DNA from 2 places in the Neobacillus sp. OS1-32 genome. Region 1 is predicted to be linked to the other one. Evidence: predicted binding sites of a transcription regulator. Region 1 holds the regulator's gene; the other holds the start of a gene.
What was found. The regulator NrdR, encoded in region 1, represses ribonucleotide reductase genes. The targets are predictions, from matches to a motif close to AACACNATATATNGTGTT.
Positions count from the first base shown of each region.

Region 2: the regulator NrdR is predicted to act here: its motif matches at 5,639-5,656, upstream of RCG24_RS02130 (vitamin B12-dependent ribonucleotide reductase).

Region 1 is NZ_CP133263.1:138,410-149,973, reverse strand. Features, by position in the region: gene dut (dUTP diphosphatase) at 1-152, opposite strand, end outside; gene rplT (50S ribosomal protein L20) at 344-703, opposite strand; gene rpmI (50S ribosomal protein L35) at 738-938, opposite strand; gene infC (translation initiation factor IF-3) at 956-1,459, opposite strand; ribosomal protein L20 leader region at 1,602-1,737, opposite strand; gene thrS (threonine--tRNA ligase) at 1,902-3,836, opposite strand; gene ytxC (putative sporulation protein YtxC) at 4,259-5,137, opposite strand; gene dnaI (primosomal protein DnaI) at 5,277-6,206, opposite strand; gene RCG24_RS00790 (replication initiation and membrane attachment family protein) at 6,220-7,608, opposite strand; gene nrdR (transcriptional regulator NrdR) at 7,675-8,136, opposite strand; gene RCG24_RS00780 (hypothetical protein) at 8,249-8,638, opposite strand; gene RCG24_RS00775 (glyceraldehyde-3-phosphate dehydrogenase) at 8,756-9,787, opposite strand; gene coaE (dephospho-CoA kinase) at 9,966-10,571, opposite strand; gene ytaF (sporulation membrane protein YtaF) at 10,593-11,228, opposite strand; gene mutM (DNA-formamidopyrimidine glycosylase) at 11,312-11,564, opposite strand, start outside.
Region 2 is NZ_CP133263.1:402,056-413,619, reverse strand. Features, by position in the region: gene RCG24_RS02150 (patatin-like phospholipase family protein) at 1-19, opposite strand, end outside; gene RCG24_RS02145 (C40 family peptidase) at 207-656, opposite strand; gene RCG24_RS02140 (IS4 family transposase) at 1,084-2,199, opposite strand; gene RCG24_RS02135 (hypothetical protein) at 2,334-2,780, opposite strand; gene RCG24_RS02130 (vitamin B12-dependent ribonucleotide reductase) at 2,970-5,528, opposite strand; gene RCG24_RS02125 (lipoate--protein ligase family protein) at 5,863-6,699, opposite strand; gene RCG24_RS02120 (rhodanese-like domain-containing protein) at 6,883-7,266, shown strand; gene gcvPB (aminomethyl-transferring glycine dehydrogenase subunit GcvPB) at 7,356-8,813, opposite strand; gene gcvPA (aminomethyl-transferring glycine dehydrogenase subunit GcvPA) at 8,806-10,152, opposite strand; gene gcvT (glycine cleavage system aminomethyltransferase GcvT) at 10,170-11,273, opposite strand; glycine riboswitch at 11,481-11,564, opposite strand, start outside.

The DNA of each region.
Region 1 (11,564 bases):
AATATAATCCCTGTACGAATTAATTCCGCTTCTCCGGGCTTAATCAGTTTTTCCTCTACAGCAAATAAATCTAATCCTGCATCCCCCGGATTTGCTTGGAAGGGTAACATCGCATCCTTATGGATTAATTTTACCTTGACATTATAATTCATGGTTAAAGCACTCCTTTATAGAAAAAGCCATCCTCATCACAGAGAATGGCTGTATCTGAAAAATTATTTGTTTATTCTAGCTCCAGCGCCTAGGGGCTCAAGGTCACAAGCTAATCCGTCAAGAAGGCTAAAAAGCAGCCTTCTCGCCAGCTCGTCTTGTGCTTGTCGCCCCTGGACAAGGCGCTTCCGCTTTATTTGTTCAATTGTGCTTTCGCAGCTTCCGCTAATTGATTAAATGCATTGGCATCACTAATAGCCAAGTCAGCAAGCATTTTGCGGTTTACTTCGATGCCGGCAAGCTTTAATCCGTGCATTAAACGGCTGTAAGAAAGACCGTTCATACGTGCTGCTGCATTGATACGAGTAATCCACAGTTTGCGGAAATCGCGCTTTTTCTGACGACGGTCACGATAAGCGTAGCTTAATGATTTCATAACCTGTTGGTTAGCAACTTTGTATAATGTATGTTTTGAACCGAAATAACCTTTAGCTAATTTAAGAACTTTTTTACGACGTCTGCGAGTAACTGTACCGCCTTTTACACGTGGCATTGAATTTCCCTCCTATATAATCGAAACTTTCGAATTACTTCATGTTAGATAATAAAGAACGAATGCGTTTGTAATCACCATTTGAAACAATCGCTGGTTTACGAAGTTTACGTTTTGCTTTTGTAGATTTATTGGCAAATAAGTGGCTCGTATAAGCGTGATCACGTTTTAATTTACCTGAACCAGTCTTTTTAAAACGCTTTGCAGCGCCGCGGTGTGTTTTCATTTTTGGCATTTGGGATATCCTCCTTATTACTTATCATTTTTCGGTGCTAAAACCAAGAACATGCTCCGGCCATCCATTTTTGGGTGGGCTTCAATCGAAGCTACTTCCTTGCAAGCATCAGCAAATCGATCCAATACTTTTTGACCGATTTCTTTGTGAGTAATTGCCCGACCTTTAAAGCGGATCGAAGCTTTTACCTTATCGCCTTTTTCCAAAAATTTAATAGCATTGCGAAGCTTTGTATTAAAGTCATGCTCATCAATTGTTGGACTTAAACGCACTTCTTTAGTCGTAATGATCTTTTGATTTTTACGAGCTTCTTTTTCTTTCTTTTGCTGCTCAAATTTAAATTTGCCGTAGTCCATAATCCGGGCTACCGGAGGCTTTGCGTTCGGTGCAACAAGCACTAAATCAAGATTCACTCGTCCGGCAATCTCTAACGCTTCGTTTTTAGACTTAATCCCTAATTGCTCACCGTTTTGATCAATTAGACGAACTTCACGAGCGCGAATTCCCTCATTTAACAACATGTCTTTGCTAATAATTAGCCACCTCCAAGGTTTAATCACGAATACTTTTCGTTCGGGTCAAGAAAATCAAACAAGGCTAACACTTCATACCTGATTACTGACACCCTATTGAATCAACAGGATTTACTATCCATGACAATACTCAAATAAAAAAGTGCGGATGAAAACCACCCACACTTTACGAACATAGTAAAATTACTAAAAAGAGTTCAACTAAAACCTGCTAACTGCCAATATAGCGTCAATCAGGTGAGAAGCGGGTGCTTCTTCTTTCCCAAAATATCGTATTCAGTTTTATACCTTAGTTACTATATCATATACAAAGGCATTATGTCAAATGAACTTCATTTACGACAACGAAAATTATTTTAACAGGAAACAATAAATTATTCAACTGGTTTTTTAAATAACAGCGGGAGGCTGAGATCCTCCCGTTGCCAAATTATGCTTTTTTAACCTCAGCTTTGAGCGCTGCTAAAAAGTCGGCAAAGCTTTGTGTTTCGGAGTTTTGTTCGCCATATTTACGAACATTGACGGCATGTTCAGCTACTTCCTTATCACCGACAACAAGCATATATGGGATTTTTTGCATTTGTGCCTCCCGAATCTTATAGCCGATTTTTTCTTCACGGCCGTCTAATTCCACACGGAAGCCTTCTGCTTTTAGCTGTTCCTGAACTTTTCTCGCATAGTCATAATGAATCTCCGGTGAAACCGGAATGACTTGAACTTGCACTGGTGCAAGCCATGTCGGAAATGCTCCTTTGTATTCCTCAATCAAGTAAGCAACAAAACGTTCCATTGTCGAGACAACCCCGCGGTGGATGACAACCGGACGATGCTGCTTGCCGTCTTCACCGACATAAGTTAAGTCAAAGCGTTCCGGCAATAAGAAATCCAATTGAACGGTGGATAGTGTTTCGTCTTTCCCTAATGCTGTTCTTACTTGAACATCTAGCTTAGGACCATAGAAAGCTGCTTCTCCTTCCGCTTCGAAATAATCGAGGCCCAGGTCATCCATCGCTTCCTTCAGCATGCTTTGAGCTTTTTCCCACATCGCATCATCATCGAAATATTTTTCCTTATCCTGCGGGTCGCGATAGGATAGACGGAAAGAATAATCGGTGATGTCAAAATCCTTGTAAACCTCTAAAATCAACTGGACGACCCGTTGGAACTCTTCCTTGATTTGATCCGGGCGGACAAAGATATGAGCATCGTTTAACGTCATGCCGCGCACACGCTGCAGTCCTGACAAGGCACCAGACATTTCGTAGCGGTGCATCGTTCCAAGCTCAGCGATCCGAATTGGCAGCTCGCGATAGCTGTGAATCGCATTTTTATAGACCATCATATGATGTGGACAATTCATCGGACGTAAAACTAGTTGCTCATTGTCCATTTCCATAACCGGGAACATATCCTCATGGTAATGGTCCAAGTGGCCGGAAGTTTTATAAAGTTCAACATTGGCCATGATTGGAGTGTACACGTGGTCATAGCCGAGGCTGATTTCTTTATCGACAATATAGCGCTCGACGATGCGGCGGATTGTCGCCCCTTTTGGCAGCCAAAGCGGAAGCCCTTGTCCTACTTTTTGCGAAGTTGTAAACAAGTCTAGCTCTTTACCCAGCTTACGGTGATCGCGCTCTTTTGCTTCTTCAAGCAACCGGAGATGTTCTTCCAGGTCTTCCTTTTTGAAAAACGCTGTCCCGTATACACGCTGCAGCATTTTATTGTCACTGTCCCCGCGCCAATAGGCACCGGCAATGCTTAATAACTTGAAGACTTTAATTTTCCCAGTGGATGGCACATGAACGCCGCGGCATAAGTCAAAGAATTCCCCCTGTTGATAGATCGTGACCGTTTCATCATCCGGAATCGCCTCAATGAGTTCCAATTTGTACTCATCGCCCACTTCTTTAAAAAGCTGGACGGCTTCCGCACGGCTCACTTCTTTACGGACAACTTCAAGGTTTTCACCCACGATTTTGGCCATTTCCTTTTCAATTTTCGGAAGATCTTCCGGTGTAAGCGACTGCTCCAAATCCATATCATAATAGAACCCATTTTCAATGACAGGACCTACACCAAACTTCGTATTTGGATATAATCTTTTCACCGCTTGGGCCATTAAATGGGCTGTACTATGACGCAGTACTTCAAGCGCCTCCGGTCTGTCCTGCGTTACAATATCTATTGCTCCGTCTTCCAAGATTGGACGGCGTAGATCATACATTTTGCCATTCCATTTGCCGGCAATCGCTTTTTTCTTTAGACCAGGGCTAATCGAAGCGGCAATATCTTCTGTTGTTGTTCCCTTAGGAAACTCCTTTACTGCGCCATCAGGGAACGTAATTTTGACAACATCTGACATTTTTTCTTCCTCCTTTTTATTTTTTCGAAAAATAAAAAACCCGCCCCTAGCAATAGGGACGAGTTATCATTAACACGTGGTTCCACCCAAATTTCTCAATTTCACCGGGCATTGCCCGAACAAAATTGACTTCTGGTCAGGTAACGGCTGAACCGTCAACAATTACTGACTTCAATCGTTGAAGTGTTTACTGTTGAAGTTTAAAGGTGGTAAGTATTTCTTTCGTGTTAGGAGACTTTCAGCCGCGGCCTCCCTCTCTATAAACCGTAAAAAAATACTGTTATCCTCATCATTACTTTTAAATGTATTTCTTTCATATCCAGCACAGAGCGATATCACTTTTCTGCTATGTACGTTATTATAATGACTTCATTTTTAAAAATCAAGTTGTTCGAGCCCAAAATAACAAATTAATGCCACAATTAGCCATACTGTTGCGAGGAATGATCCTCGATCTTTTTGCTTTTGATTTCCCGCAGCGCCTGAAATGGCTTAATGATTACTCTTTCTTCAAAGATATTTTTGATTGTTCGGACTAATGGAGCCTCGGCATTTTTTGTATACAGAAAAATTTTTGTCGGTGCCAGGGATAGAAGCGGTGCAATCGAGGCGGAATCAATATAAACTGGATGGTTCACCAAAAGCTTCCGATCAATCATTTTAGCTAATTCGCCTCGTTTTATCTCCACAAACTGCTCATCGAAAAAAGTAATATCATCATCGAATAATAAATGCAAAAGCGCCATTATCGGTTCACGATCCGCCAAAAAATCCCGCAGCATTTGGACAAACATTTGATATTCCTGCTCCATTTTATATTCGTCAATAGAAATCTCGATATAGTTCTGCAATAGTTGCAAATAAGAGCGGAGCCGAAATTTTAAAAATGAATCAAATGAAAACTTGACATTGTCAGCAATCACATGATCAATAGCATCTTTAATCATTTTCTCAAAATTAGTTTCTTTCAAAAAGACGGCCAGGTCTTCCCGCCCGCCATCAAGTACGGAATAAAGAATGTCGAGGATTTGCTGCTGTTCTTCAATATCTTCAAAATAATATTGATTTTTCAGTATGTCTTTCAGCCAATCATCACGCTTGACCGTTGTAATAAATTCATAGAAAGCAGCTTTAATCGCCTCGAGAATCTCATTGGTAAGAGAATCTTTTGAAATTTTTACTATATGTCGGTCTTCATGTAGAAGAACATTTTCATAAACTGGATCATGCTTTAACCATTTCTGCAAATGATTATAAAATTTAATCGCATCCGACTTGCTTTGGAAGATGATTTCTACCAACCAAATCCCCCCTTTTACCAAAATCTCTGTTTGTAATATATATGGGGGACTTGCTAAAATTAGAATACCTTCGAAAACACGAACATTTAAAAAGGACTGCCCAATTTCGGACAGTCCTCATTAAAACATATAAATTATTTTAACCTCGCCGGTTCGGGCCGCCAACAAGAACCGGTTCACTAACAGCACGAATCCGCTCCAGGATTCTTCGAGCCTTCACTTTTTCTTCTTCACCACGCTGGCTATGGGCTAAATGATGCTCTAAGCCTTCGAGATCAAAATTGGAAGTAAAAAAGGTTGGCAGACTTTCAAGCATTCTAAATTGAAGTATGGGTCCAAGCACCTCATCTCTCGTCCAGCTTGAAACGGACTCAGCACCAATATCGTCAAGCATCAGAATCGGTTCCTTCTTTAACGCCTCAATTTTATCGTTTAAGGTAGCATCGGCAATCGCACTTTTCATTTCACGAAACAATTCCGGAACGTAAACAATCATCGAAGAAATTTGTTTTTTTGCTAATTTATTAGCAATCGCTCCTAATAAATAGGATTTTCCAACACCAAATTTGCCATAAAAATATAATCCTTTTGTTGTTTTTCCATGCTCATAATTCAAGAGAAAGGCAGCAGCCTTTTGGGCAGCATCAATCCTCTCGGCATCATGTTCAAAATCTTCGAACGTGGCTGTCAGAATATCTTTCGGAACGTATAAACTTTTAATAAGCCGTTCATTTTTTCGCTTTTCATCATCCAGAATCTTCCGTGGACAGCGGTCATAACGAACATCAATCGAATTTCTTGTCAGCACCAATTCCGGGTGGTACCCTTTCATCATATTGATACAACCTTCAAGACTTTCACATTTATTACATTCTTTGCTTTGGTTGATATATTCATAAAGTTTGTTTAAGCTTTTTTCAATTATTTCCGGACTGATTTTACTCTGGTTTTCTCTGATAAATGCCTTGATATCGGGATGAACGAGGATTTCCTGACGCATTTTTTCATAGCGCTTTTGAAAATTTTCATGTGAAGCTAAGCGTTTTAGTGTTTGATTAATTTTTTCCATGGCAGATCACCCCCTAGTCGTCAAATGCCTTCAACATCTCTTCAATTTCCCGTTTTTTAGCCGCTAAATCAGCATTTCTGGCCTGTTGTTTTTTATTCGGCTGTTTTGATTGCTCCTGCTCATCAAACCAGTCTGGCAGGATTTCCGTTCGAATTGGTTTTTTTCTTGTGTTTCTACCGCTGGTTTTCCCTTCGTTTGACCAATTTTCACTTTTAGCTACTTCCATTGCTTCTTTAACCGTTTTTATTTGTTTTCTCGCCCAATGGCTGGCAATGGATTCAACTAATCCCTTTGTAAATTTCATGTCTGTTTTTCTCATTACATAATCGATCAAGACATTTACCACACCTGGTGGAAGCTTATATTTAATCATTACTTCTTCTAATGTTTTTAAATCCGAAGTTGCTGGCTCTACTCCACCAGAAAGCTCTTTAAAAACAGTTAAAGGGGAGGTTGTTTCATAAGAACGAATTAATTTTTCCTCCGGTGTCTTCGGTTCTGTTAATTGAACATGATAGGCAACTGGCTGTGTACGACTAATTAGACTAGGAAGTTGATCGTAATTAACAAATTGATACCAATCCCGTACACCTTTTCTTAGTTCTTCGATGTTAATTTCATCTGTTTCATCAAGAGCACCTAAAATAAACTTTTTCATTTCAATTGGATCTATATTGTATAAAAACGCTAAAATGCTAATAACTTCTTTTACCTTTGATGTTATGGCTTTTTTAGGTACAAGTGATTCATTTAATCCTGCCATTAATAGGCTAAAATCAAAAGTATTAGGATCGATTTGAATCCCCTTTTGTTCATGCCGACCAATAAATTGCTTATTAGCTTCTGACTCAAGATCGCCGGAAATATCCTGCATGTATTGAAGACTCTCAGGGGTTGCAGATGCAAAGACATCATGAAAAGATCGTGTTACGTCCTGATACTCCTTATCCTTAGGAATTAGCGGGACGGAAAAAAATCGTTTCAGCCGCAAAAAATGTTTTTTGCCGATTTTTTGATATAGGAAAATATTTAACATACCGTCCATAAAAAATGCCTGAGGATTTAAGGGTGGCGACAATTCGTAAATAAAGGATCGTTCCCCTTCATCCGTTTTAACATAAGCCTTAAGTAATCCAATCCCTTCAAGCTTTAGCCGTGCTTCATAAATCTCCTTTAAATTCATATCCAAAAGGTTCATTAACAAATGATGTGTAGAGGTTTCAGACCACAGTCTATTTTCCTCGAGCTCTCCCCAAAGAGTCATGTATAAGCTAAAACAGGTTGAGCCAATTAAGGGCTGGTATAAAAATGTAAGCACTTTGCGATCATACTCATGGAGTAACCCGCTTGCCGTTACAACATAACGATCAATCGGGAGAATTTCCTGCCAATGCTGCGCCATACGATTTCACCTTTCCCTTTATTTTTTCCTAGATTGAAAAAAGGAGCCAAAGAACCCTTTAGCTCCCTATGATTTTTCTTTTTTTATCAATTCTTTTAACTCATCAATAAAAACATTGATATCTTTAAATTGGCGATAAACAGATGCAAAGCGGACATACGCGACCTCATCAACCTTGGCTAATCTGTCCATGACCATTTCACCAATTACCTCGCTTTTTATTTCCGAAATCCCCTTATTTCGAAGCTCTTTTTCAACACCATGGGTAATGTCTTCCAGCTCTTTTAAAGCAACAGGCCGTTTTTCACAGGCTTTGATTAAGCCTCTTAAGATTTTATCTCGGCTAAATTCTTCCCTTGTTCCTTCTTTCTTTACGACGATTAAGGGAATCTCTTCAATTTTTTCAAAAGTCGTAAACCGATAGCCGCATTCTTCACATTCCCGTCTTCTTCTTGTTGCTCGTCCTTCATCGACCGGTCGAGAATCCAGTACACGTGTACCATAGTGCTGACATGAAGGGCATTTCATTATAGAATCAACTCCAACTCTGACACAATAATCCCTAACAAAATCCGATAATTTTCCTAATCTTATCTTATAAAAAAGTTGTCAAAACGACAAGTAGAAGTATGGATTAATTTCATTTCAGAGAAATATTCGTATGTACTTGATTAATTTTATTAAAATAGGAGTTGATTCGCTTTTTTAAATCAGGATAAATACCTAATAACGAAAACTTTTCTGAAGAAATGGTAAAGTCGACAGCCGTTTCCAACGGCTTGACAGAAACAATTGTCGCCACCAGGAAACAGTTAAAAGGCTTACTGATTTCAACAGCGATTTCGCCGCGTTCCTGTGAAACAGTGGTGATCCGGCAATCAGCATCATCTCTAAATACCTTTTCAACAGAAGCAAATACTTGTTGATAAGCTGCTTTATAATAATGTGTTTTTAAGCTCTCATCCGGCTGTTTATCAGATGTCTCAATTTCTCTCTTATAACGGGTAAATAAACTGACCAAAAAAGCCATGCAAGTGACCCCCTTCTTAATATCCTTATGTATTATTATAAAACATTACCCGAAAAAATATAAAAAAGGTGCACAGCTGTACACCTTTTGTCTAGTCATTCATTCAGGATAAATTGGTTAACTTACCTTCACTTGGGAGCGTTTCGCCATTTCCGCTGCGACATACAGACTCAAATCAACAACTCGGGCAGAATAGCCCCATTCATTATCATACCAAGCCAGTACCTTCACTTTTCTTGTCCCCAGTACCATTGTTGATAACCCATCGATTGTGGCGGAATGATCATTTGTATTAAAATCAATTGACACTAGCGGTTCCATCGTAAAATCCAAAATTCCTTGTAATGGACCATGGGCCGCCTCAATAAAGGCATTATTTACCTCCTCAATGGTCACATCTGTTTTAAGATCAACGACCAGATCAACAAGCGAGACATTTGGTGTCGGCACGCGGAGCGCCATTCCATGCAATTTTCCTTTTAATTGTGGCAGTACAAGGGATAATGCTTTGGCCGCACCTGTTGTGGTCGGTATTATGGATTGTGCACATGCACGGGCTCTTCGCAAATCTTTATGTGGATTATCAATATTTTTTTGGTCATTTGTGTATGCATGAACAGTCGTCATTAACCCGCTTTCGATTCCGAACTTCTCATCCAATACCTTGGCGACTGGAGCAAGGCAGTTGGTTGTACAAGAAGCATTTGAAATCACATCATGTTCTTCCACATTAAGCATTTCCTCATTTACACCCATAACGATAGTAACATCCTCATTTTTACCTGGTGCAGTTAAAATGACCTTCTTTGCTCCCGCCGCCAAATGCAGCGCTGCTTTTTCCCGGGAATTAAATTTCCCAGTCGCCTCAATGACGATGTCAATCCCCAGCTCTTTCCAAGGGAGCTGTTCCGGATTGCGATTGCTTAATAGCTTGACACGTTTGCCATTTACAATCATTTCATCATCTAAAGCAAGGACATCTCCCTGAAAGGTACCATGACTTGTATCATATTTTATTAAATGAGCTAATGTTTCTGCAGGATAGCTGGCGTTAACAGCGACAACATCCAATTTATTTTCAAGGATTGCTTGTCTAAAAACCATCCTTCCAATTCTCCCAAATCCGTTAATTGCAATTCTAGTCCCCATCGTACGGCCCCTTCCGTATTAATGTTATACTTTATATCTTTGTCTGATGTTATTAGTATAACACATTTAACCTTAACTGTGATAAATAAATAGCTCATTTTTTATAAAGTTTTATTTTTAAAAAAATACTCTTAACCAAATAAAAAGGAACCATATTGGTCCCTTTTTCAGTCAACATTTACTCCTTGTGAATGCCCCAGTCGGCAAGGATTTTCATCAGTTGCCTTTTCGTTTCTCTGAGCGTACCATTATTGTTTATGACGGCATCAGCGAGAGTTAACTTAGCGGAGAGGGGCATTTGTGACTGAATCCTTGCCTCCGCCTCCGCCGCGGATAAATGGTTTCGCTCCATTAACCTTTTTAATTGGATCTCCTCGTCTACATATACAAGGAGTGTTTTATCTGCCATATAAGTTAAGTTACTTTCGAATAATAACGGGATATCAAGAACGATTATTTCCTCATGATGAAGCTTTGCCTGTTTGACTTTCTCGTTCATTCTTCTTCTGACTTCCGGATGAACAATCTGGTTCAAGAGCAGTCTTTTCTCCTCTTGATGGAAGATAATTGAACCAAGTGCAGCTCGGTCGATTTCACCATTTTCAAGTAAAATCTCCCGGCCAAATTCGGCTATGATCTTCCTGTAGGCTGGCTCACCTTTTTGTACGGCAAGACGTGATTCAACATCTGCATCAATAACGGTTATATTCATTTCTTTCAACATATTAGATACGGTGCTTTTTCCACTGGCAATTCCGCCTGTTAAACCGACAACTAATGACATACTCTTTTCCTTTCTAATCGATCAGATTTTCCAAATACCAATAATAATTAGTAAGATTCCCGGCAAAAAGGTAAACCGTTGAACCCAGTGAAAGCGATGCAAAACAGTACCGCTTTTGATACCTAAAAGTAAAAATAAGAAACTCATCACAGTTACCAAACCGGCTAAATAAATTGGTGAAAAGCCCAACATTGCAGCTCCAATGCCGGCGCCAAAGGAATCAAGCGATAAGGCAAACCCCAGCATTAAGGCTTCAATGCCGGTAATTGTCCCGGATTGATCAAAATCAGCAGACATCGGCTTTTTTAGAATGTTAATGGCCAATCCAAGGGAGCGGATTTCAAAATTTACAATGGTTTTTTCTTGCTTGAGGATTTCCTTCTCTTTATCGGGACGAAAAAATTGATATAACACCCACGCTCCCAGGACAATTAAAATGAAACCGCCCAAGCTGGTAGTTATTTTGGGTGATAGTACCTTTTCAAGCCCATGTCCAATCGATATCGCAATTAACAACGTTAGCCCCGAACAGATTGCGATAATCATAATTGACTTTAGCGGCATGATCATTTTTCTTAATCCGTAGGTTAAGCCGACGCTAAAACTATCAAGACTTAGAGCAAAGGCTAAAATAAAAAGTGAGAATAATGGACCCATGTTGTCAAGGACTCCTTCCTCCAAAATCACTACGATAGTATATGGCAGGAGCCTATAATTTGTGTTTTAATTATTCTCTCTTCTTAATTCCTTCTCTTCTTAAGCTTTTGGCAGTGTGGACAATAATGTGTGCCCCTGCCGCCGACAGTTGTTTTTACAAGGGGACGGCCGCATTTTTTACATTCTTCCCCGTTCCGTCCGTAGACCAATAATTGAAGCTGAAACATCCCGATTTCACCTTGGGAGTTCACATATGAGCGGATCGTGCTTCCCCCCTTCTCAACGGCTTCCGCTAAGGTTGCAACAATTTCACGATGCAAAAAGGCGACTTCTTTT
Region 2 (11,564 bases), 260 kb from region 1:
AAACTCCATCTATCTTCATGGCAGCACACCCCTAAAGATATATCATTGTTACACTTTAAGCGGCTTAATAAGAAAATAGTACAGCGGACGAGTAGAAAATTTTTATTATGGGTGGCTGTTATTGAAAAAGATGGCATATTATTTAAGCTGGGGTGGAGGGAAAAATAATAGAGCATCGGCTTTCCCGATGCCCTTTCCTATCATTATTATATACGCTTTGCGCCAATGTAACGTGGCTTCCAATAGCTATTACTTGTGTACGAAATGGAAACTCCTTTTGAAGACGCTGCTTGAATCATTTTTCCGTTACCGATATAAATGGCAACATGTGTAGGCCTGCTGGCTTTATTTGGTGCAAAGAACATCAAATCTCCAGCCTTTAACGAACTAACACGATACCCTTTTGTATAGAACATGTCTGCTGCAGTCCGTGGTAAAACTTTTCCTGCTTTTCCGTACGAATATTTAACAAGACCTGAGCAATCAAACCCTCTTGGTGATATTCCGCCCCAGCGGTATGGAACACCCAAATTTGCTTTCGCTACCGAAATGGCTTTAGTATGATAATAAGCGGCTTCAGCTTTACCTCCCATAGCAGTAAGCATTGGGCTAAGAATTAGGGTCATGGCGAAAATGGCTATGATTTTTTTCAACATCTTGTTTAATCCCCCTGGTGAGTTGTGTTACTGTTACTATACAAGAAACGCGTAACATCACCGTGACGGTCAGATTACATTTTTATTACAAAATTCGACTTTATTTTTTCATATTAGAATTACTTTCAAAAATTAGGAAAGCACCCGATTGTTTAGTGATGGATCTAATATTAGTTGGTTTAATGGAATGATAAGATATATTCTCATTCCTACCTCCATTTTTTAACTAACTTGACTTACTGTTTTAGTTATTTTTTTTATATATTCTCTCACTAGTGTTGCATAAAAAGTATCGGAATTTTCAGTTAAAATATTTCACCCTTTTAGGGCCAAAAAGATAAATACCCATTTAAAGGTGGCTCTGTCCATTTGGAAATTTATTTACAGTTAAACCTGAAGACCTGTGGGACGACAACAAATTTGCTTATTAAGGAACAGCTTTTCCTTCAATCTTTCGAAGCCAAATATGCGCCGGTTTCCATAGTGCAGCCCTTAAATATCGGCTAATTTGTAGGATTTTTCGACTACTTTTTAATTCAATTTGCGCTAGAACATGTAGGCAAAAAACAATGAGTGCAATGAACACTTGATTCTGAATCGCCCATTCGCTTTGACCGTAAAACTTTTTTATGCTGAGGTGCTGTTTGATCCATTTGAAAAATAATTCAATGGCCCAGCGTGATTTGTACATCTCTGAAATTTCATCAGCTTCCAAATCGAAACGGTTGGTGATTAAATGGAGCTCATTTCCTTTTGAATCCAGAACTTTTATCAGTCGAAAATAATTTTCAGCACGATTTTGTGTGGTTCCAATCAACACCATTTGGTCCGATAAAACAGAAGAATTTTCCGGTAGTTTAAAGTTGTAAACTTCCCGTATAACAGCGTTCTTACGTAACCTTGAAAGAAAAAAGTAACCATCATCGGTCATGCGGTCAAAACGTTCGTAATCTAAGTAACCACGGTCGAACACATACATGCATTCTTTGTCATCTACCATGATTTCAAGCTGGCCACGATCATGTTCTTTTGCCGTAGTCATAACGGCTTTTTCCGGGTAAGAAGTGCCTTTTTCCATAAATACAAGCCGCAAATGCAGTTTTACTCCAGCCTTTGTTTTGCGGAATTTTGCCCATTTATGATTCGTCAAATTGAGTGGCAAGGTACTTGAATCGATGATTTTTAATGGCATCACAAGTTTTGTGTAATGTGTTTTGACATGAATTTGGGACACCAAATCAAGAAAAAGCCTTTGGAATAGATCAGGATTCATCCCATTTAAACGGCGTGACAGCTGAGAAATACTAATAGAATCAAGGTCAATTTCCTTTTGAAGCTGATCATCGAAAAGGTAATCTCCAAGCGCATGAAGGCTTTCCACTTCTTGTAGCTGCGCAAAAAGAAGTAATTTTAGGAACGACTCCGTCGTTAATTTCTTTGTATAGTAATCTAATTTCATCGTTTTCACCTGTTCCTCAAATAATTGAAGATTTATTGGTGAAAACCATTGTCCAAATGAAGTTTTTCGTGTAATCTTGTCCATGAGCTAGTCCTTTTATATTGGATTTGGACGGATTACCACCTGACCTATCCATTATAAAGGACTTTTTCTTTGCAGAAAATAATAAAATTAAACATTTCGAGTATTCCTAATAGTGAAATTAAATTAATGCAACACTAGTGATATTCTCTTAAAACATTCAACTCATTATCATTTAGATTATCAGTTCTGTAAGAGCAATACAAATTTTGTATTTCTTTTAATGCTCTTAAAAAATCTAATGCTAAAACTTTAGGTGAGACAATAACAGAGTTTTTTTCTTTTTGAGGGTAAACCATAATATGCACATCTTCATCAATCATTTTGAAAGTAAGTTGCTTATTATAAGTATACCCATAATCTCTAAAACTCACTTGTTTCCCTTTTGTAAGCAAATTCAAAATTGCTTCACTCATATCTTGTAATAACATAAAATGATGCATGGTATAAAATTCACAAATATTTTGATTATCATAATCAAATTCAATCAATGCATCAAACTCACATATATTCGACCAATGGATCTCACCTCTTTTTATATCGTCAAGTGAATGATCTTCATCCAAAATAGTAATTCTTATCATATCATATATCCCTTTAGTAGTTTTGTAATAGAGTTTAATCATTTTAATGCTGTGTTCTTTTAGATGTTCTCATTCTTTTCGATATAAAAAAACACCCCTTTAGCATATCCAAAGAGGTGTTTCTTCGCAACTTTTTTATTAACACCGCAACTTTATTTCAAAGCTACATTCTCCACACATTTCACTATCTTATAAACCGCATTTTAGTTGTGCACCACAGTTCGTGCAGGTATTACAGCCGCCAATTTCCTCGACTTCTCCTTTGCGGCAGACAGGGCATGTATTGCCCACCTCAGAGCCAATTGTTACATCTGTTGAACGAAGGTCGGTAATCGTATCGACTAGTACGACATGCTGCATCTCCTTCTCGTCAAAGATTGATAATTGCTCATTGGTGTTTTCTTCTGCCTTCAGAGTTAATACCTGAGTATCACGCGATCCATCAACATAAACTGTACCGCCCTTGGCACCGCCGCGATATAAGCGTTGGTAAACTTTTTCAACCTGTTCCACACTGTATCCTTTTGGTGCGTTAACCGTCTTACTAATTGAACTGTCAATCCAGCGCTGGATGACACATTGAACATCAGCATGTGCTTCCGGAGACAGCTCCATTGCCGTTACAAACCATTTTGGCAGGTTTTCGGGATCCGCTTCCGGATGGCGGTCTAAGTATTCTTGTACGATATCGGCCTTTACTTCGATAAACTTTCCGAGACGACCGCTGCGGAAGTAAGAAAAGGAAAAATATGGTTCCAGTCCTGTGGAAACGCCAACCATTGTACCAGTACTTCCAGTTGGAGCAACGGTTAGCAAATGGGAATTTCTAATCCCATTTTCCAAAATCGCTTGACGAATATCTTCCGGCATCTTTTTCATATATCCTGTTTCGATAAATGCTTGGCGTAAGCGGTTTGTTTCATCTGGAGTTTCACCTGTTAAGAATGGGAAGCTTCCTTTCTCTTTTGCCAATTCAATCGAAGTACGGTATGCTGTCGTCGCAATGGTTTCAAATACTTGATCAACCAGTTTATTACCCTCAGGTGAGCCGTACTCCGTTTCGCAATAGATTAACAGGTCATGTAAGCCCATGACACCAAGACCAACACGGCGCTCACCTAGCGCTTGCTTTTTGTTTTCCTCTAAGAAGTAAGGTGTAGCGTTGATGACGTTATCCTGCATACGGACTCCAACGGCTACAGTCTTCTTTAATTTCTCGTAATTTACCGTTTTCTTTTCCTTGTCTGCCATTTCTGCCAGATTCACAGCAGCAAGGTTGCAGACTGAAAATGGTGCGAGTGGTTGTTCACCACACGGATTTGTTGCGACGACTTGTTGTCCGTATGCTTTGGCATTCGTCATGTCGTTGGCATTATCAATAAAGAAGATCCCTGGTTCTGCTGAGTAGGTAGCACAAATGTTAATTAAGTTCCACAGTTGCGTTGCCTTAATCTTCTTGTAAACACGGACTTTGTGTCCGAGTTTTTCCCATTCTCGGACATCGCCGATTTGGTGCCATTCTTCATTATAAATCTTCATTTCCGCGTCATCGTATTGTTCGACATATGGGAAACGAAGTTCATATTCACCATCATTTTCAACGGCTTCCATAAATTCTTTCGTCAGGCAAACCGAGATGTTTGCGCCTGTCAGGAATTCCGGGTTGTGGACAGAATAATTTCCTCCGTCCTTCAGTTTTTCTTCAGCTTCTTCGATAATTTCTTCAGAAAAGCCACCATTTCCAGGAAAGTCCTTGTAACGGACAATTCCTTCATACATCTCTCTTTCCTTCTCTGTCAACGGTGTAAATTTCAACTTATCCTTTGCCAGCTTTTTAATGGTATCATCATTCGTGTGTTCAATTAAAAACCGTAAAATTCTCGGATTTTGCATCTTCGAAATAATAAATTCAATAATATCCGGATGCCAGTCCGCCAGCATAATCATTTGCGCACCCCTGCGACTTCCACCCTGCTCAACCAAGTGCGTTAGTTTTGCGATGTCATCGAGCCAGGATACCGAGCCGGATGACTTGCCGTTTACGCCGCGGGCTAGTGTGTTTCTTGGCCGCAGTGTTGAGCCGTTTGTGCCGACACCGCCGCCGCGGCTCATAATTTCCATGACCTGTTTCCGGTGGTCGGAAATTCCTTCACGTGAATCGGCAACAAAAGGCATGACATAACAGTTAAAATAGGTTACTTCGGTGTCAGCCCCAGCACCATAAAGAACGCGTCCTGCCGGAATAAAGTTCAAACTGACAAGCTCTTGATAGAACTTCTCGGTCCATTCTTTCCGCTTCTCTTCGGTTTCCTCAACCGCAGCAAGGCCTGTAGCCACACGCCGGGCAATCTGTTCATAGAAGAGCTCGAGCGGTTTTTCAATCACGTCAAACGACCGCAAAATAACTCCTGTTTTGGCTTCTTCCGGATCATCCAACACTCCTCTGAATTCCTCTTCAATCAAAACTTTGGCTTTTTTCTTTTCCCAATCGATTTCCAAGATCGTTCCTAAACCTCGTGCCGGAAATTTTGGGTCCTCTTTTACCGTTAAAACAACAAAATCGCCATTCGAAAGGGTTATTTTTTCAGTATCTTTAAAGGTGTAACGATCCAACATGACTAATCTTGATACACCCTTGTGGGTTATTTTCATATCCGGGGTAATCGGATGTACCTGAGGAAATAAACGGATATCCTCATTCAACCTTTCAAAATCAATATTCAATTTTTGTCTAAACACAACAGACATGAGAACAACTCCTTCTAAAAATAAAATCTATTGTTTCCTGTTAGATTCTCGTCTGATTTTGCTAAATCTAGTTGCTTTGATATACATAACGTACCATATTAGCTCGGAAAAAATCAATATATTGTGTTAAATAAATTTAAATAGCCACTATATATTGTATGTCGAGCAAAAAACATTCATTTTGTCAAACTCAAAATTAAATAGATTTCAGAGAAAATAAAAGCTTTATCAAAGTTATTTACCAAAAACGACGAAATTTAACAAATTTCGCAGGTTGATTCTTTTTTTACATAAAAACATAAAAAAACGGCAAACGCCGTTCATCATACCATACCTATCTTCTAAAATTCCAGTCATCCGATTCATAGCGATTATGCGCCAGGCTATGAACATAATCTAATTCTTTTTCAGATAGTTGAAATGGTTCAAGATCAATATTTAGCCCTTCGGTAAAACCTTTGGAGAAGGCTTGCTTTGCTTCCTCCAATGAAATTTTTCTTGGACTGATTTCGTTGATCGGAACTGCCTTATCCTTAAACGATCGTTTCATTCGCTCCTTTATCCGCTTACTTGGATATTTGAATAAACTGAATAGCTTATCCTCATCTAAGTCCAGTAGGATGGAACCATGCTGAAGAATAACGCCCTTTTGCCTTGTTTGTGCACTACCGGCAACCTTCCTGCCTTCAACGACAAGCTCATACCAGCTCGGCGCATCAAAGCAAACCGCTGATCGTGGATTTTCCAGTGCATCCCGTTCTTCCATTGTTTTTGGAACGGCAAAATAGGCTTCTAAACCCAAATAATGAAAACCTTTTAAGATCCCTTCGGAAATGACCCGGTAGGCCTCTGTTACTGTCTTAGGCATATTGGGATGCTCCTCCGATACAACGACACTATATGTAAGCTCATGCTCATGGAGGACACCCCTACCGCCGGTTGGCCTTCTGACAAAACCAAGTCGATATCGTTTAACAGCATCCATGTCTATTTCCTTGTCAACCTTTTGAAAATAACCAATTGATAGGGTTGCCGGATTCCACCCGTAAAAGCGGATCACCGGCGGTATTTTTCCTTCACTGTGCCAGTTAAGTAAAGCTTCATCCAAGGCCATATTAAAAGCTGGTGAACAGCTTCCTGAATCAATAAAATACCAAATTTCTTTTCCCATCCAAAAACCCCGTTTACCCAAATTTTTTTCGTTTTTTAGTCTATCAAAAATAGAAGCTAAAGCAAAATATCTTGTATTTGGTATAATTTTACCCACATTATTTTTCATCATTGTTCTTTATCTTTAGGAGAATGACTTATATAATAAAAACTAGTGTAGTAATGCTTGAAAGGAGAAAAAAAATTGAGTTCATTCTATGTTTTATTAATTATTTTGGCCGCCCTCATTATTTACACCGTTTTCAATTATTTCTATCAAAAGAAAATCGTTAAGACGGTTACCGAAGAGGAGTTCCGAAAAGGGTATAGAAAGGCACAGCTCATCGATGTTCGTGAACCAAACGAGTTTGATGCCGGTCATATTTTAGGAGCACGCAACATTCCAATGTCACAGCTCAAAATGCGAATGAAGGAAATTCGTCCAGACCTCCCGGTTTATTTATATTGCCAAAGTGGGATGCGCAGTGCCCGAGCGGCGCAATTTTTATACAAAAAAGGCTATAAAGATCTAACCCAACTGCAAGGCGGATTTAAAAAGTGGACAGGCAAGGTTAAAGCAAAAAAATAAATTCTCATATAATTAGGCTCTGATACAGGGCTCTCTTATTTTTCGAAGAAAAAGGGATGATTCACTAGCGAATCACCCCTTTTTCTGTTTTATGCTTGGTAGCGCAAAATGGGCTTCCGGGCTGCAGTTGTTTCGTCTAGTCGGCCGACAACCGTTGTATGTGGTGCCTCTTGAACCATTTCTGGATTTTCCTCTGCCTCTTTGGCAATTTGAATCATCGCCTTAATAAAGGAATCAAGTGTTTCTTTCGATTCCGTTTCAGTCGGTTCAATCATGATACATTCTTCCACATTTAATGGGAAGTAAATGGTTGGCGGATGATAACCAAAGTCTAACAAACGTTTGGCAATATCCAGCGTCCGGACCCCCAATTTTTTCTGACGCCTGCCGCTTAACACAAACTCATGCTTACAATGTCTGTCAAATGGCAGATCGTAATAGTCAGCCAGCCTTCTCATCATATAGTTGGCATTTAACACCGCATATTCAGTGACAGCCTTCAATCCGTCAGGTCCCATTGAACGAATATACGTATAGGCACGAACGTTAATGCCGAAGTTCCCATAAAAAGGCTTCACCCGGCCGATGGATTGCGGACGGTCATAATCAAGCACGTACTGTTCCCCCTGTTTTGTTACAAGCGGTTTAGGGAGAAATGGAATCAAGTCAGCCTTAACGCCTACAGGGCCTGAACCAGGACCTCCACCGCCATGTGGACCGGTAAAGGTTTTATGAAGATTTAAGTGAACGACATCAAAGCCCATGTCCCCTGGTCTTGCTTTTGAAAGAACAGCGTTCAAGTTCGCCCCGTCATAATACACCTTTCCTCCAGCGGCGTGGACAATCTCGGCAATTTCAACAATATGCTCTTCAAACAATCCAAGCGTATTGGGATTGGTCAGCATTAATGCGGCGGTATCTTCACCCACGACCCTGCGCAAATCCTCCAAGTCCACAAGGCCCTTGTCGTTAGATTTAACGGTAATCGTTTCAAATCCGGCTACCGTGGCGGAAGCAGGGTTGGTTCCGTGTGCCGAGTCAGGGATAATCACTTTTGTACGCTTCCCATCCCCATTTGCTTCATGGTAAGCCCGAATTAACATTAAACCCGTCCATTCTCCATGAGCACCGGCAGCCGGTTGCAATGTTACCTCGTCCATACCGGTAATTTCTTTCAAGTGCTGCTGCAGATCATACATCAGTTCAAGTGCCCCTTGGACAGAGCTCTCATCCTGAAGCGGATGAATATGGGCAAACCCGTTCAAGCGGGCAACATTTTCATTGATTTTTGGATTGTATTTCATGGTACAGGAGCCTAATGGATAAAAGCCTGAATCCAAGCCGTGATTTCTTTTTGATAGAGCGGTATAGTGACGCATGATATCAAGTTCAGATACCTCTGGAAGATTAGGCTCTTCTTCACGCAGATAACCTTCAGGAAGAAGACCATTTAGCTCTGTTTCCGGAACATCCATTTCCGGAAGACTGTATCCAATTCGACCCGGTGTGCTAAGTTCAAAAATCAGCTTCTGATCTTGATTATGCATGCATATCCCCCAATTCTCTTACTAAAGTATCAATCTCTTCCTTCGTTCTTTGCTCTGTCACAGCAATTAACATGTGATGAACCAAATCCGGATAATCACGGCCTAAATCATAACCGCCAATGATCCCTTCGTGCAGCAGTTTTTGATTGATTTCTTTAACTGGACGATTTAACTTAATCACAAATTCATTAAAGCTATGGCCATCATATACTACTTCAAAGCCGGCTTGTTTAAAAGCATTTTTGGCGTAGTGGGCCTTTTGCAGGTTGGCAGCGGCGATTTCGCGAATCCCCTTTTTACCAAGTGCAGTCATGGCAACAGCAGCAGCCAGGGCATTTAACGCTTGGTTGGAACAGATATTAGATGTTGCCTTATCACGACGGATATGCTGCTCCCGCGCCTGAAGCGTCAATACAAAGCCGCGACGCCCTGCTTCATCCGTTGTCTGGCCGACAAGGCGTCCTGGAACCTTGCGCATTAACTTGCTGGTGACAGCAAAATATCCGCAATGCGGACCGCCAAAAGCGGTTGGAATTCCGAGAGGCTGAGCATCGCCAACAACGATATCAGCACCAAACTTGCCAGGAGGTGTTAACACGCCTAATGATAATGGATTGGAAGAAACAACAAACAGCGCTTTATGTTCGTGGATCACTTCCTCCAGTTCTTTTAACGGCTCAATTCTTCCGAAAAAGTTGGGATATTGAAGGATTACTGCAGCAACATCCCTTTTGACCAATTTCTTTAACGCCTCTACATCTGTTATCCCATTGTGAACAGGAACTTCAACCACATCAAGATATTGACCCTTTGCATATGTTTTTAAAACATCACGATATTCCGGATGAACAGCGCTGGAAACAACGATCGTTTTGCGCTTTGTATGGCCTGCGCTTAACATCGCCGCTTCGGCAAGGGCAGTGCCGCCATCATACATCGAGGAATTTGCCACTTCCATTCCGGTTAATTCACAGATCATCGTTTGGAATTCAAAAATAGCTTGAAGCTCCCCTTGCGATATTTCCGGTTGATATGGTGTATATGCCGTATAAAATTCAGACCTTGAGAGAACATGATCAACAATCACTGGAATATAATGGTCGTAAACCCCGGCTCCGAGGAATGAGACATTTTCTTTTAGATCGGCATTCCGATTGGCCAGCTTAAACAGTTCTTTCATTAAACCCGTCTCAGATTTAGCCGGCTTAATATTGTATTGCCCCTTGAATTTAACTTTTTCCGGAATATCGCTGAATAGGTCATCGATACTGGAAACACCAATGGTTTCAAGCATATCCTTTTGATCTTGTTCAGTCATCGGTAAATAACGATGTTTCATGCTTCTGCCCCCTTCTGTTATTTCTTTTCCCTTTTATAAAAAGGTGCTGAAATGATTTTGGCTTTTAATTTTTTTCCACGAATTTCCACTTCTATTTCAGTATCAAGCTGCGCATACTCCGAAGAGATCAGAGCAAGCCCAATATTTTTCTTTAAAGTTGGTGACTGGGTTCCGGTAGTAACCTCGCCAATCCGCTCCTCGTCTTTATAGACAGCGTAACCGTGACGCGGGATACCGCGATCAATCATTTCAATCCCGACAATTTTTCTTGACAGACCGTTTTCTTTTTGTTTCACCAAGGCGGCTTTGCCAATAAAATCGGTTTCTTTATTTAACTTCACGGCAAACCCAATGCCGGCCTCAAGCGGGGAAATTTCCGCTGATAGTTCTTGACCATAAAGTGGTAAGTTTGCTTCAAATCGTAACGTATCCCGGGCACCTAAGCCGCACGGGACAACCCCTTCCTCCTTACCCGCTGCCAGAATGGCGTGCCAAATTTCAACCACGTCATTGGCGTCGCAATAAACCTCAAAGCCGTCTTCTCCGGTGTAACCAGTTCTGGAAACAAGTGCCTTTTTCCCAGCGATGTCAACGTTTTGGCGAAACTTGAAAAAGCCGATGGTGTTTAATTCCGATGTCGTCAGCTTTTGAAGAACTTTCTCTGCCAGAGGTCCTTGAAGGGCTACCTGAGCAGTGGTTTCAGATAGGTTCTTGAGCGTCACATTACCTTCCAAATGCTTATTAAGCCACTCGTAATCCTTTTCCAGATTTGCAGCATTAACAACCAGAAGGTAGTGTTCATCTTCCAATTTGTAGACAAGCAGGTCGTCAACTGTTCCGCCGGTTTCATAACACATTGCTGTATATTGTGCAGCACCATTATTCACCTTGGAAATATCGTTTGTCATCATCTTCTGTAAATAAGCTAAGCTGTCAGAACCCTTGACCTCAATTTCCCCCATATGAGAAACATCAAATAAACCAGCTCTGGCGCGGACAGCTTCATGTTCTTCTTTTATGCTGGAAAATTGGACAGGAAGCTCCCAGCCGCCAAAGTCGATCGTTTTTCCTCCGTATTCCTTATAAACAGGAAACAGCGGAGTACGTTTTAATTCTGCCATCACGAAATCCCCCTTTTTTCCGATGATCGTATAATGAAATAACCTCTTATAAAAGAGATAATTACCCTATTCAATAGAACTTTAGCCAAAAAAAGACAGAGTTCCCCCTTTATTATAAATAAGGGAGTCTCTGTCCTTTTACCTGAAAGTTTAACCTAAATGGCTTTCCCCTTGGGTAGCTGCCTAAAGCAGCACTCTCCAGAGTTGCGTCAAACAAGAGTTCTTTTGCCTGAGAGATTCACAAGAATTGCTTGCTCCTTCGGCGCTACAAAAGTAGTCTCTCCCCTTGTT